DNA from 4 places in the Variovorax trehalosi genome. Region 1 is predicted to be linked to each of the others. Evidence: predicted binding sites of a transcription regulator. Region 1 holds the regulator's gene; each other region holds the start of a gene.
What was found. The regulator LexA, encoded in region 1, represses DNA repair genes until DNA is damaged. The targets are predictions, from matches to a motif close to ACTGTATNNNNATACAGT.

Region 2: a site for LexA is predicted at 1,451-1,468, ahead of ACSFA7_RS00625 (PA0069 family radical SAM protein). Genes of this name have one in related genera too.
Region 3: a site for LexA is predicted at 2,200-2,217, ahead of imuA (translesion DNA synthesis-associated protein ImuA). Genes of this name have one in related genera too.
Region 4: a site for LexA is predicted at 1,257-1,274, ahead of ACSFA7_RS01920 (DNA topoisomerase IV subunit B). Genes of this name have one in related genera too.

The regions. Positions count from the first base shown of each region.
Region 1 is NZ_JBPJZG010000001.1:1,211,826-1,215,291, reverse strand. It holds gene adk (adenylate kinase) at 1-208, shown strand, start outside; gene ACSFA7_RS05700 (asparaginase) at 234-1,196, opposite strand; gene lexA (transcriptional repressor LexA) at 1,270-1,953, shown strand; gene ACSFA7_RS05690 (hypothetical protein) at 2,092-2,457, shown strand; gene ACSFA7_RS05685 (D-2-hydroxyacid dehydrogenase family protein) at 2,557-3,466, shown strand, end outside.
Region 2 is NZ_JBPJZG010000001.1:126,345-129,810, forward strand. It holds gene ACSFA7_RS00610 (SAM-dependent methyltransferase) at 1-236, opposite strand, end outside; gene ACSFA7_RS00615 (thiol-disulfide oxidoreductase DCC family protein) at 296-727, opposite strand; gene ACSFA7_RS00620 (GbsR/MarR family transcriptional regulator) at 788-1,372, opposite strand; gene ACSFA7_RS00625 (PA0069 family radical SAM protein) at 1,492-2,589, shown strand; gene ACSFA7_RS00630 (MFS family transporter) at 2,652-3,466, opposite strand, start outside.
Region 3 is NZ_JBPJZG010000001.1:725,097-728,562, reverse strand. It holds gene ACSFA7_RS03450 (error-prone DNA polymerase) at 1-60, opposite strand, end outside; gene ACSFA7_RS03445 (Y-family DNA polymerase) at 53-1,411, opposite strand; gene imuA (translesion DNA synthesis-associated protein ImuA) at 1,380-2,186, opposite strand; gene ACSFA7_RS03435 (ABC transporter substrate-binding protein) at 2,296-3,426, shown strand.
Region 4 is NZ_JBPJZG010000001.1:392,139-395,604, reverse strand. It holds gene ACSFA7_RS01920 (DNA topoisomerase IV subunit B) at 1-1,224, opposite strand, end outside; gene ACSFA7_RS01915 (MFS transporter) at 1,379-2,602, shown strand; gene ACSFA7_RS01910 (hypothetical protein) at 2,627-2,767, shown strand; gene ACSFA7_RS01905 (class I SAM-dependent methyltransferase) at 2,784-3,353, shown strand; gene dapA (4-hydroxy-tetrahydrodipicolinate synthase) at 3,397-3,466, shown strand, end outside.

The sequences.
Region 1 (3,466 bases):
CGAAGACCTGATCCAGCGCGAAGACGACAAGGAAGAAACCGTCGGCAAGCGGCTCGACGTGTACAGCCAGCAGACGCGTCCGCTGGTCGACTACTACTCGGCCTGGGCCAAGGCCGATCCGGCCGCCGCGCCGAAGTACCGCGCCATCAAGGGCGTCGGCACGGTCGACGAAATCACGCAACGTGCCCTGGCGGCACTGAGCAGCTGATCCCAGCCGCCCTTTCGCAGGGCGGCTATTTCCCCAGCAGTTCCAGCATCAGCGCAATGCGCGCCTTCACGGGCGTGAGCGCGCCTGCGTCACGCAGCCGGTCGTCGGCCCTCGGCAGGATGCGGCCGCTGCTGCAGCGCGTCGCGCGCAGCACCGCAATGCCGGCGTCCTGCGCCTTGAGCGCGGCCGCTTCCAGCGCATAGTGCACGGTGCCATTGCCGGTGGTGGCCAGGACCAGTCCGCGGACAGGTTCCTCCGCACCCTCCCGGACGAGCGCATCGACGATCGCACCGCTCGCGCCGGCATGGCTCATGACGATCTCGACCCTCGGCCAAGGCCCTGACGTGTTCAGCGCCTTCGACGACTGGTTTGACGGTGCAGCCGGCCACTCCCTCACGCGCCGCACCGCGCCTTCTTCCACATAGCCGATCGGCCCTGCATCGCCGGACGCGAAGGCATCGAGCCGATAGGTATGCACCTTCTGCACATCCACCCCGCTGTGGACCATGCCGGCACACACCGCCATCACGCCCTGCGCGCCCACCGTGGTCGCAACCGCGATGGCATCCCGCACGTTCTGCGGGCCATCCGGCGAAAGCGCCGTGGCCGGGCGCATCGCGCAGGTCAGCACCACGGGTTTCGCCGGCGCCAGCACCGAGTGAAGGAAGAAAGCCGTCTCCTCGAGCGTGTCGGTGCCGTGGGTGATCACCACGCCCGCCACATCGGGCTGCGCCAGCCAATGCACGCAACGCTGTGCGAGTTTCTGCCAGATGTCGAACGCCATGTCCTTGCTGTCGACCTGCGCCACCTGCTCCGCCAGCAACGCGATGCCCTCGGGCGCCTCGATGCCGCCCAGCAGGTCCGCCACGTCCACTTGCCCGGCGGTGTAGCCGATGTTGTCGCCGCTGCTGGAGGCCTTTCCGGCGATGGTTCCGCCGGTGCCCAGAACCACCACGCGACGCACTTCAGGCAACGGGGAATGGGCCATGACTTGTCAACTTTCAAAAACTGGTTAAAAATACAGGTACTGGATATCTAGCCAGTGCCGCAAGGAACCACATATGCAGTTCGCCGTGAAGCTTACCGCCCGCCAGCAGCAGATCCTCGACTTGATCCAGAGCGCCATCGCGCGCACTGGTGCCCCACCCACGCGCGCCGAAATCGCCAACGAGCTGGGGTTCAAGTCGGCCAACGCCGCCGAAGAGCACCTGCAGGCGTTGGCGCGCAAGGGCGTCATCGAACTCGTCAGCGGCACCTCGCGCGGCATCCGGCTCAAGGGCGATGCACTGCGCTCACTCAACGAAACACGCCATCGCGAAGGCGGCCAGTTCTCGCTTTCGCTGCCCGGCATGGCGCAGCTGGCGCTGCCGCTCATCGGTCGTGTCGCGGCAGGCTCGCCCATCCTGGCGCAAGAGCATGTCGACCAGACCTACTACGTCGAGAACACGCTCTTCCAGCGCCAACCCGACTACCTGCTCAAGGTGCGCGGTATGTCGATGCGCGACGCCGGCATCATGGACGGCGACCTGCTCGCCGTGCAGGCCACCAAGGAAGCGCGCAACGGCCAGATCGTGGTCGCGCGCCTGGGTGACGAAGTCACCGTCAAGCGCCTGAAGCGCAACAAGCAGGTGATCGAGCTGCACGCCGAGAACCCCGACTACCCGACCATCATCGTCCAGCCCGGCGAGCCTTTCGAAATCGAAGGCCTCGCGGTCGGCCTCATCCGCAACACCATGCTGATGTAGGCCTCGCGGCCTGCTTGCAGCAGCACCCCATCCGGCCGCAACAGGTGGCGGGCGTATGGCGCGAAGTCGCCATCACCCTGTCGCGGCCGATTCAAGAAATCCTGCCTGTGTTCAACCTCAGACTTTTTTGGAGTTCACATGGGAATCGCCCTCCTCGCCATCGCTGATTTCTGGATGCCGCTGCAATCGCTTGCAAGCCGCCTGATGCCTGCCCGCCGCACCCGTCATCGGGACAGCGGCGACACCACCGCCGGACTGCGCTACGTGGCGGTGCGCCCCGCCTGCACCACACGCACCGCAGGCTCGCCTGCACCGACGGCAACTGCCGCCGCCCCAGCACGCCCGCTCCGCGTGGTTCGCGTGATCGACGGGAAAAGCAAGGACCGCAGCCGCATGGTGATCTCGGGCCGCATGGCCGATGTCTGCGCAGAGCTCGACCGGCTGGCAGCGCTCGAGGCGGCGGAGACCCTGGGCTCGGCTCCCCGCTCCGCCCACCTGCACTGAGGCATTTCCCCGGCGAACCGCTCCAGAAGCGCTTCCGGGGTGGGTATCCAAACGTTCACCGGCGCGACATCCCAATGCTGCGAGGCACAATGGCACGCCATGAACATTGTGATCCTCGACGATTACCAGGACGCCGTGCGCAAGCTGCGCTGCGCCGCCAAGCTGGACGCGTACGCGGCCAAGGTCTACACCAACACGGTCAAGGGCATCGGGCAACTGTCGGTTCGCCTCAAGGACGCCGACGTGATCGTGCTGATCCGCGAGCGCTCCCAGATCTCGCGGCAGCTGATCGAAAAACTGCCCAAGCTCAAGCTCATTTCGCAGACCGGGCGGGTCGGTGGCCATATCGATGTCAATGCCTGTACCGAGCGCGGTGTGGCGGTGGCCGAGGGCACTGGCTCTCCTCAAGCGCCTGCCGAACTCACTTGGGCGCTCATCATGGCGGCCATGCGCCGGCTTCCGCAGTACATCAGCAACCTCAAGCACGGAGCGTGGCAGCAATCGGGCCTCAAGTCGGCCTCGATGCCGCCCAATTTCGGACTCGGCTCGGTGCTCAAGGGCAAGACGCTCTGCATCTGGGGCTATGGCCGCATCGGCCAGCTGGTCGCGCGTTACGGACAGGCCTTCGGCATGCAGGTGGTGATCTGGGGCCGCGAGGCAAGCTGCGCCAAGGCGCGCTCCGATGGCTTCCAGGTCGCGCAGAACCGCCACGAGTTCTTTGCCGCGGCCGATGTGCTGTCGGTGCACCTGCGGCTCAACGAGGAGACCAACGGCCTCGTCACGCTCGAAGACCTGTCGCGCATGAAGCCGACGGCGCTCTTCGTGAACACCTCCCGCGCCGAACTGGTCGAGGCCGACGCGCTGCTCGCCGCGCTCAATCGCGGACGCCCGGGCCTCGCGGCCATCGACGTGTTCGAGAGCGAACCGCCGCTGCAGGGCCACGCGCTGCTGCGCCTCGAGAACTGCATCTGCACGCCGCACATCGGCTATGTGGAGCAGGACAGCTACG
Region 2 (3,466 bases), 1.1 Mb from region 1:
CGGCCGACGGCGCGGTTCATCTCCACCAGCATGCCTTCGCGACGAAGCGGATTGAGCCCCGCGCGCCAGAAGCCGAAGTGCATGTTGTAACTAGGGCTCCAGGCGCTGTAGTCGACCGCCACTTCGGTGAAGTAGTCCTGCGTGTCCTCGGCCGTGATGGGGGCGCTGGCAGTGTGCACAGGCGCATGAGGCGTGGTGGAGGGCATGCGGAAGTCGGGCTGGAAGACGTTGGGCATCAAGGCTCCTTCGGACGTTGGTTCTTGTGTTTCCCTGAGGGCGTGACAGCGTGATCGGTTCAGAGGTGGCAGCGGTCGTCGGCGCAGGTGGCCGGCGCGATGGCGCCGCGGCCTGCGAGGCGCGCTACGAGCCAGCGCGGCAGCCGGTAGCGGTTGCGCGCGAGCACGGCATAGGCGCGGTCGGCGAGTGCGCCGACGACGGGCAGGTCGAGCAGTGCGCCACCGGCGGGCAAACCGACCGCAGCGCGGCAGGCGCGAATCGCCGCGACGCCGGACAGCACAAGACTTGCGGCGTCAACCGCGTGCATCGCCGTCATCAGCGTCTCGCGTGGCGCCGGGCCGGCAGCGAAGCCGAGGGGCGAGCAGTCGACGAGGTTCAGCCGGCCGGCGGCATCGCGTGCGCGCATCGCGCTCATCTCAGCCACGCAGAGCGGGCAGGTGGCGTCGTAGTAGACGGTGAGCGGATAGGTCGTGGCGGTGATGCGGGTCATGGCGTTCTTGGTTCCCGATATTTCTGTCAAAACAGAAATGAATGGGCAAAAAAAGAGGGCTCAGATCATCGGCAGGCTGGCGTGGTGCGCGTCGGGATCGTCACCTTTGCCTGCAGGCGCCGCATCGCCGCGCACAAACTTCTGCACGCTGGCCCCGAGCGTCAGCACCTTGTCGAGCGTGCCGGGCGAGAGCCGCAGCATCTCGTCGGCCCAGGTGGCGAGCTTGTCCATGAGTTCCATGGTGGAGCGGATGCGGTCTTGCGCGTCGGCCGGCTCCTTCTGGAAATCGGGGCTGGACACGAGCTCCCGCAGCACGCGGACGGTGGGGTCGAACTCGCGCTCCTTGCGCTCGCGCACCACGGTGCGGAACAGCTCCCACACGTCGACGCTGGTCTCGAAATAGTCGCGCCGGTCGCCCAGGATGTGGGTGACGCGCACGAGGTTCCAGGCTTGCAGTTCCTTCAGGCTGTTGCTGATGTTGGAGCGCGCCACACCCAGCGTGTCGCAGAGCTCTTCGGCGTGCATCGGCTTGCCGTGGGCGAAGAGCAGGGCGTGGATCTGCGAGACGGTGCGGTTGACGCCCCACATGGAGCCCATTTCGCCCCAGTGGACGACGAACTTGCGTTGAATTTCTGTGAGTTCCATGGGGCCGAGTCTAGGATTTCTTGAGTTTCTGTCAAGAGAGAAATAGAAAAATCGCCACGCCCATGTGAATGGTGGAATACTGTATGAATAAACAGTAAATTCCCTGTTGAGGATTTGCCATGCCACCCGCATCCCCCGTTCCCATCCACATCATCAAAGGGCGAGGTGCGGCCACGCGGCTGGCGCACCGTTTTTCCAAAGACGAGCGCAACGCCTTCGACGACGGCTGGGGCACGCTCGAAGAAGGCGTGGCCGAGGCCGACGAGCTCATGCCCCTCGCGACCGAGGTGCGCTTCGAGGACGTGAAGTCGGTGCTCACCGGAAACGAATCGCCCGACATCTACTTCGACCGCTCGCTCAACCCGTACCGCGGCTGCGAGCACGGCTGCATCTACTGCTTCGCGCGGCCCACGCACAGCTACCTGAACCTCTCGCCCGGCCTCGACTTCGAGACCAAGCTCATCGCCAAGCGCAACATCGTCGAGGTGCTGCGCGCCGAACTCGGACGCAAGAGCTACCGGCCGAGCCAGATCGCGATCGGCACCGCCACCGACTGCTACCAGCCGATCGAGCGCGAGCTGCGGCTTACGCGCTCGGTCATCGAGTTGCTCAAGGAAGTGCGGCATCCGTTCGCGCTGGTCACCAAGTCGAGCGCCGTCGAGCGCGACCTCGACCTCATCGCGCCGATGGCGGCCGAGCACCTCGCGGCGGTGTACGTGACCGTGACCACGCTCGACGGCGAACTCGCCCGCAAGCTCGAGCCGCGCGCTGCCGCGCCGCACCGGCGGCTGCGCACCATCCGCACCTTGGCCGAGGCGGGCGTGCCGGTGGGCGTGAGCGTGGCGCCGCAGATTCCCTTCGTCACCGAAGACATGGAGCATGTGCTCGAAGCCGCCTGGGAGGCCGGCGCGCGCAGCGCGTTCTACACAGTGGTGCGGCTGCCATGGGAGGTGGCACCGCTCTTCAAGGAGTGGCTCGCGCTGCACTACCCGCAGCGCGCGGACCGCATCATGGCGCGCATCCACGAGATGCGCGGCGGCAAGGACTACGACGCCGACTTCGCCACGCGCATGAAGGGCTCGGACCTGTGGGCCGACCTGATCCACCAGCGCTTCCAGAAGGCGACGAATCGCCTGGGCTTCAACCGCGAGCGCATCCCGATGGACCTCACCGCGTTCCGGCCGCCGGGAGCGGTGGGGCAGGGCAATCTGTTCTAGCGAATCCGTGCGCGGCGGCGACCTTCGCTCGGCGCTGCTCGAGCACCCGGCCGTTTCGGTTCCTACTTGTCGTGATGCAGGTAGGTCGCCCGGCGCGGCAGCATCAGGCTGACCGCGAAAACCACCACCATCATTGCCGTCACGTACCAATAAAAGTACGACTCGTGGCCGATCGACTTCAGGCCCAGCGCCACGTATTCCGCGCTGCCGCCGAAGATGGCGTTGCCCACGGCGTACGAGAGGCCCACGCCCAGCGCGCGCACTTCGGGCGGGAACATCTCGGCCTTCACGATGCCGCTGATCGAGGTGTAGAAGCTCACCACGGCCAGTGCCACGACGATCAGCACGCCGGCCAGCAGCGGACTGGTCACGCTCTGCAGGCTGGTCAGCACCGGCACCGTGATCAACGCGCCGAGCACGCCGAACAGCAGCATGTTGCTGCGCCGGCCGATGCGGTCGGACAGCGCGCCGAACAGCGGCTGCATGCACATGTAAATGAAGAGGCATGCCGTCATCACGTTGCTGGCCGTCTTGATCGACATGCCGGCCGAGTTCACCAGGTACTTCTGCATGTAGGTGGTGAAGGTGTAGAAGATCAGCGAGCCGCCGGCCGTGTAGCCCAGCACCATGAAGAAGGCGCGCTTGTGGTGCTTGAACAGTTCGCCCATGGTGCCGGCGCCCTTGGCGGCGCGGGTCTCGGTGCTGGCGGTTTCGGTGAGCGAGCGGCGCAGCATGAGGGCCACCACCGCGGCCACCGCGCCCAGCACGAAGGGAATGCGCCAGCCCCAGGCCTTGAGCTCGGCATCGTCCAGGAACTGCTGCAGCACGACCACGACCACCACGGCCAGCAGCTGGCCGCCGATCAGGGTCACGTACT
Region 3 (3,466 bases), 490 kb from region 1:
CAGCACATGCACCTTGGCAGGCATGAGCGCCCGCATCTGCTTGCCGCTGGGATCAGGCATAGAACCCCTGCAGATACCAGCGCACCTCGCCCGAAGAAAAGCGCGCGGAAGGCCGCTCGCGAAAGATCCAGACCAGGCCGGCCTCGGGGCTCTCGGCCACGTAGTAGTCGCGCATCGCCGGCTGGCCGCCGTCTTCCTTGCCGCCCCACCAGCCGGCCTCGACGCGCTGCGGCCCGATCAGCTTGCTCAGCGGGCCGCGGTAGCACGGGCGCTCGCCGTCCATCTCGAGCAGCAGGGGTTCGGGCAGCAGCCACGGCGGGTAGATCGCATCGGGCTGCTGCGACTGCGAAGCCGCGGCTTTCGCTTGCTTGCGGGCCTTGTCGGGCACGGCCTTCTCTTTCTGCAGCGCGGGCCGCCATGCCTGCTTGCGCTCGGGCCGATGATCGGCCTCGGCGCACGGCACCACCACCTGGTGCGCACCGAGCCGCACGCTCAGGCGCTCGACCATCTCGTGCAGCTTGTCGCCCTTGCGGTTGTCCTCGGGCAAAAAGCTGGTGCTGGCGCCGGCCCACGGATCGGTTTCGAGCGTGCGCAGCCGGAGCCAGCTTGCGGGCGCCGCGAGCGTGGTGAGGGCGAGCTTTTCCGACAGCAGGCGACGCAGGTGCGCGAGGTCCTGCGTGGGCTCTGCCGTACGCACGGTGACCTGCTGGTGCGGCGGCAGGTTCACGCCGTTGAAGCGCTTGAGGTCGAGCGTCCACTGCAGCTCGAGCGCACGCGCGCCGCGCTGGCGGGCGCGCAGCCAGATCTGCAGGGCCGAGAGCAGGCGGTTGGCCGACCACATGAGTTCGGGCGCGGTCTCGGCGAGGGCGGGCAGCTCCAGCTTCTGCTCGAAGACGTCGGGCAGCGTGAGCCAGTCGTGGCTTTCGGGAAGCAGGCCCCAGGCCGTGTCGAGCGCTGCGCGCAGTTCGGTGCCGAAGCGCCGCGTGAGGCCGCCGCGCGGCAACGCGGCCACATCGCCCCAGGTGCGGCAGCCCAGGCGCGCGAGCAGGTCGAGGTGCGGATGCGCGGCGGTCAGCGTTTCCAGCGGCAGGCCGGCCGGCACATCCTTGGGCCGTGGCTCGTTGATCTCGAACAGACGTAGCCGCGCGAGCGCGATCAGGCTCGTGGCGCCCTGCGCGCCGAGCATGCGCACGTCGGGCGCGGGGTTGGCGGCGACCAACTGGCGCATCAGCTGAAGCCGCCCGCCCCACAGGCGCTCGCAGGCCGAGACTTCGAGCATGAGCGCCTCGTCTTGCCAGGCGACGTGCGGCGTGTATTCCAGCGCCCACCAGCCGAGGGCTTCGGGCGTGGGCAGCTGCGGAGCGTCGGGCGCGTTGGCTTCAAGCGACCACCGCAATGCGATCCAGTGCATTGGGGCCTCCTTTCCACGCATCGATGCGGACCACGGTCGCTGACGTTGCCGTGTCGCCGATCGGCACCGTGCCCTGTTGCTGAAGACGCAGCTTGCGGCGCAGCCGGGCGGCGGCGAGCAATGCGGTCATGCGCTCGTTGCGCGCCGGCAGCATCACTGGCGCAGCCAACGGCGGGCCGCGGCGCTTGAGGATGTGCAGTTCGATCTGCGATGCATCAGCCTCGCAACTCTCCACCTGAAGACGCAGCCGTGCCGGCGAAGCCCCCTGCGCAGCCGACTCGGGCCTGCACACGAAGAGCATCACGTCATGCTGGGCGGCCGCCAGTTGCAACCGCCGTAGCTCGCCCACCCGCGCCTGGGGCAGCCAGGCCAGCACGGCGGCCACGTCCGCGCAGCGCAGCGCCTGCTCGCAGGCCCAGAGCCGCGCGGCCGGCGCATCGCTCTTGACCCACATCAACGCCTCCACCGGCAGCCCCTGCGCCGCGAGCGACGGCCCGCAGGGCTCGTAAGGCGCGCCAATCAGCACGACCGGCCCGCCGCGCGCCTCCACCGCCTGCGCCAGCGCGGGCAACAGCAGCCGCCAGACATGCGCTTCAGGCGCGCTTTGCAACAGCTCCGTCATCGCGCCGACCGGCCAGCCGCCGCCGGGCAACTCGGCGTCGAGCGCGGCGTGGCCGGTCGCGACGACCTGCGCGTCGGCCAGGCCGAGTTCGTCGGCATGCCAGACGCCACGGCCCGCGGCGGCGGAAAAGGAGTCGAGGAAAGGGAGGCCCATGATCGGATATTTAGCTGTATTTTTATACAGTATTTCCTGAGCCGCAACCGGAGATCGATTTACTCAGGAGGCGCCGCCCCTTAAGATGAATTGTTAACAGTTTGTGACCATGACACACAAAAAGATTCAATTCCTGGCCTCGGCCCTCGCCGCCTTCGTCCTCGGCCTCTCGCCCGCCGCCCAGGCGCAGACCGGCAAGCCGATCCTGATCGGCCAGACCTACGTGCAGACCGGCCCGCTCGCGTCGCTGTCGACCGAGCCGCTGGTCGGCATCCGTGCCATGTTCACCGCGCTGAACGCGAGCGGCGGCATCAACGGCCGGCCGGTCGAGCTGCGCCAGCTCGACGACGCCTACGACCCCGCCAAGGGCGCCGAGAACGTCAAGACCTTCGCGAAGGACGGCGCCATCGGCGTGCTGATGCCCATCGGCACCTCGTCGTCGGTCGGCGCGATCAAGGCGGCCAACGAGCTGAAGATTCCTGTCGTCGGCCCCTACACGGGCGCGGGCCCGGTGGTGAAGTTCACCGAGTACGGCTTTCCGGTGCGCATCAGCTTCGACGAGGAGTACAGCCGCATCGTGAACCACCTGTTCACCATCGGCCTCTCGCGCATCGCCTTCGCCCACAACGACAACCCCGGCGCGCGCTCGGCGATGGAGAGCACGCAGAAATTCATTGCAGAGCGCGGCGAGAAGATGGTCGGCAGCGTCGCCATCAAGAACGACGGCTCCGACGCGGCAGAGCGCGCCGCCGAGCTGGCCAAGCTCAAGCCCAAGGCGGTGGTGCTGTCGGCCACCAACGACGTGGCCGCCAAGTTCATCACCGCCTACCGCGCGGCGGGCGGCGAGACGGCCTTCTATTCGTTCTCCTTCCTGAACGGGCAGAAGCTCTTTCAGGACATCAAGAAGGACGCGGCCGGCGTGGTCATCTCGCAGGTCGTGCCCTACCCGTGGAACAGCGCGATGCCCGTCATCGGCGAGTACCAGGCGGCGATGAAGAAGATCGGCGTGAACGAGTTCAGCTACGCCAGCCTGGAGGGCTACGTCACCGCCAAGGTCATGGTCGAAGGCCTTAAGCGCGCGGGCGCGAACCCGACGCCCGAGTCGCTGCAGAAGGGCCTGGAATCGTTCAAGACGCTCGACATCGGCGGAATCGCGGTGTCGTACCGGCCCGGCGAGCACCGCGGGCTGACCTTCTCCGAACTGTCGATGCTCAAGGCCGACGGGCGCTACCTGCGCTGAGGTCTTCCGCCCGACGGCCTCGCGGGCGCAGAATTTCGTT
Region 4 (3,466 bases), 820 kb from region 1:
GCGCTTCTCGACCTTCTGGCCGGCACGCTGGCGGGTCTGCGCGGCCTTGATGGCGAGTTCGGCGAGCTTCTTACCGTAGTCGACGTGCTGGTTGAGCCAGAGTTCGAGCGCGGGGCGCACGAAGCTCGACACCAGGCGCACGGCATCGCGCGAATTCAGGCGCTCCTTGATCTGGCCCTGGAACTGGGGATCGAGCACCTTGGCGCTGAGCACATACGAGGCACGCGCGAACACGTCCTCGGGCAAGAGCTTCACGCCCTTGGGCAGCAGCGAGTGCAGTTCGATGAAGCCCTTCACCGCGGTGAAGAGGCCGTCGCGCAGGCCGCTCTCGTGCGTGCCGCCGGCGCTGGTGGGAATCAGGTTGACGTAGCTCTCGCGCACCGGCTGGCCGTCTTCGGTGAAGGCCACGCACCAGTCGGCGCCCTCGCCTTCGGCAAAGTTGTCGGCGTTCTTGTCGGCGTGGCCGCTGCCTTCGAACAACGGGATCACCGGGTCGCCGTTGAGCGTCTGCATCAGGTAGTCGCTCAGGCCGCCCTTGTAGAGCCACTGCTGCGTTTCCTTGGTCTTCTCGACCGTCAGCGTGACGCTCACGCCGGGCATCAGCACGGCCTTGCTGCGCAGGAGGTGCGTGAGTTCGCTCATCGGGAGCGCGGCGGTTTCGAAATACTTGGCGTCGGGCCAGGCGCGCACGGTGGTGCCCTGCTTGCGCTCGCCGGCTTCGAGCTTGCGGATTTCGAGCGCCTCGATCACGTCGCCGGCGCTGAAGGCCAACCTGGCGATCGAGCCTTCGCGGTGGGAGGTGACTTCGAGCCGCTTCGAGAGTGCATTGGTCACCGACACGCCCACGCCGTGAAGGCCGCCCGAGAAGCTGTAGGCGCCGCCGGAGCCCTTGTCGAACTTGCCGCCGGCGTGCAGGCGGGTGAACACCAGTTCGACCACGGGGGCTTTTTCTTCGGGATGCAGGCCGAACGGAATGCCGCGGCCGTCGTCTTCGATGCTCACCGAGTTGTCGGCATGCAGCGTGACCTTGATCTTCTTGCCGTAGCCGGCCAGCGCCTCGTCGGCGGCGTTGTCCAGCACTTCCTGGATGATGTGCAGGGGGTTGTCGGTCCGGGTGTACATGCCCGGGCGCTGCTTGACGGGCTCGAGGCCCTTGAGCACGCGGATGGAGCCTTCCGAGTAGCCGGAAGCGGGGTCTGAGGTTGTCTTGGGAGGAGTCGCCATGGGGGCGAATTGTAGTCAGTCGCCGCCAAACAACTGGATACCCATACAGCAGGCGCTTTGATGCCCAGTGCGCATTGAGATGGCCCGGATAAATCATCAATGGCTTTGGCCGCCCGCCCGCCGGCCACACCACGCAGTGGCTACATTCGAAGGCATGCAAGCCCCCACGCCCACTCTCTCGATCAAGCAGGTGCTGTTCTGCGGCGCCATGATCGTCACGCTCTCGATGGGCATCCGCCACGGCTTCGGCCTCTGGCTGCAGCCGATCACGCAGGCGCAGGACTGGAGCCGGCAGACCTTTTCCTTCGCGCTGGCGATCCAGAACCTCTCGTGGGGCATCTTCGGGGTGTTCGCGGGCATGCTGGCCGACCGCTTCGGGGCGTTCCGGGTGCTGATCGGCGGCGCGGTGTTCTACGGGCTGGGGCTGCTGGGCATGGCGCATTCGCCAACGCCGCTGCTGTTCACACTGAGCGCGGGCGTGCTGATCGGCGCGGCGCAGGCGGGCACCACCTACGCGGTGATCTACGGCGTGATCGGGCGGCAGATTCCGGCCGAGCGGCGCTCCTGGGCGATGGGTGTGGCGGCTGCCGCCGGCTCGTTCGGCCAGTTCCTGATGGCGCCGATCGAGGGGCGCCTGATCGGCCACCTGGGCTGGCAGACCGCCTTGGCGGTGCTGGCCGTGCTGGTGCTGGTGATCGTGCCGCTGGCCTTCGGCCTGCGCGAACCGCAGCGCGAGGCACTGGCCGGGCACCGCGACCAATCGGTGCTGCAGGCGGTGGGCGAAGCCTTCCGCTACCCGAGCTTCGGCCTCCTGATGGCGGGCTATTTCGTCTGCGGCTTCCAGTTGGCCTTCATCGGCATCCACATGCCGACCTACCTGCGCGACCGGAGCCTGTCGGCCGACGTGGCCGGCTACGCGCTGGCGCTGATCGGGCTCTTCAATGTGTTCGGCACGTACACCGTCGGCCTGCTGGGGCAGACGCTGGCCAAGCGGAAGATCCTCGCGGCGATCTACTTCGCGCGGGCGATCTCGATCGCCCTCTTCCTGATCGTGCCGATCTCGCCTGTCAGCGTGTACGTCTTCTCGGCGGCGATGGGCTTCCTCTGGCTCTCGACCGTGCCCGCGACCAATGCGATCGTGGCGGGCATCTTCGGCGTCGCGCATCTGTCGATGCTCAGCGGCTTCGTGTTCCTGAGCCACCAAGTCGGCTCGTTCCTGGGCGTGTGGCTGGGCGGCTACCTGTACGACACCACCGGCAGCTACGACATCGTCTGGTACATCGCGATCGCGCTGGGCGTGTTCGCGGCGCTGATCAACCTGCCGGTCAAGGAACACGCGATCCCCCGGGCGGCCCGGCCGGCTGCCGTGCCGGGTTGATTATTGCGAGCAGACAATCGGGTCATGACTCCGCAAATGCGCCACCACCTTGCACACGCCGGCTGGCTCGCGGCCGTGCTGGCGGCGCTGGCGGGCGTGTTCATGCTCTATACCCATCCGGAGTTTCTGGTGACGCTGGTCGATCAGGTGTGGTCGTGTTTCTGAGGCAGTCCGACTTGCTATGAAAGATGTAGCGCCATTGCACGGTGCGGGCGCACCTTCGGAATGGATCGTTCGCTGGTCGCACCTGCTGGCCGCCGAAGCCACCGTGCTCGATGTGGCCTGCGGCGCGGGCCGGCACATGCAGTGGTTTGCCGGGCGTGGGCACGCCGCCACCGGCGTCGACCGGGCGCCGGAAGCGACCGAGGCAGCCGGTGCCTTCGGCCGCACCGTCACCGCCGACATCGAATCCGGCCCCTGGCCTTTCGCCGGCCAGACCTTCGGCGCAGTGGTCGTCACCAACTACCTGTGGCGCGCCCGCATGCCCGACATCGTGGCCGCCGTGGCCCCGGGCGGCGTGCTGCTCTACGAAACCTTCGCCGCCGGCAACGAAACGGTGGGCAAGCCGTCGCGGGCCGACTTCCTGCTGCAGCCCGGCGAATTGCTCGTGGCCTGCCAGGGTCTGCGCGTAGTGGCCTACGAGGACGGGTTCCTCCCTGAACCGGAGCGCTTCGTGCAGCGTATTGCCGCCATCCGTGCGCCCGAGCCCCTTGCGGGACATCCACTGCGCGCCCTCCTCAAGGGAAAATGAGGGGGCCGGGCCCGCTGCCTTGGCTGTGCCCGGAGTAAGTAGAATCGGCGCTTTCGTCCACCGACAAAGAGATTCCCCCTTGGAGCAACTGACAGGCAGCATCGTCGCGCTCG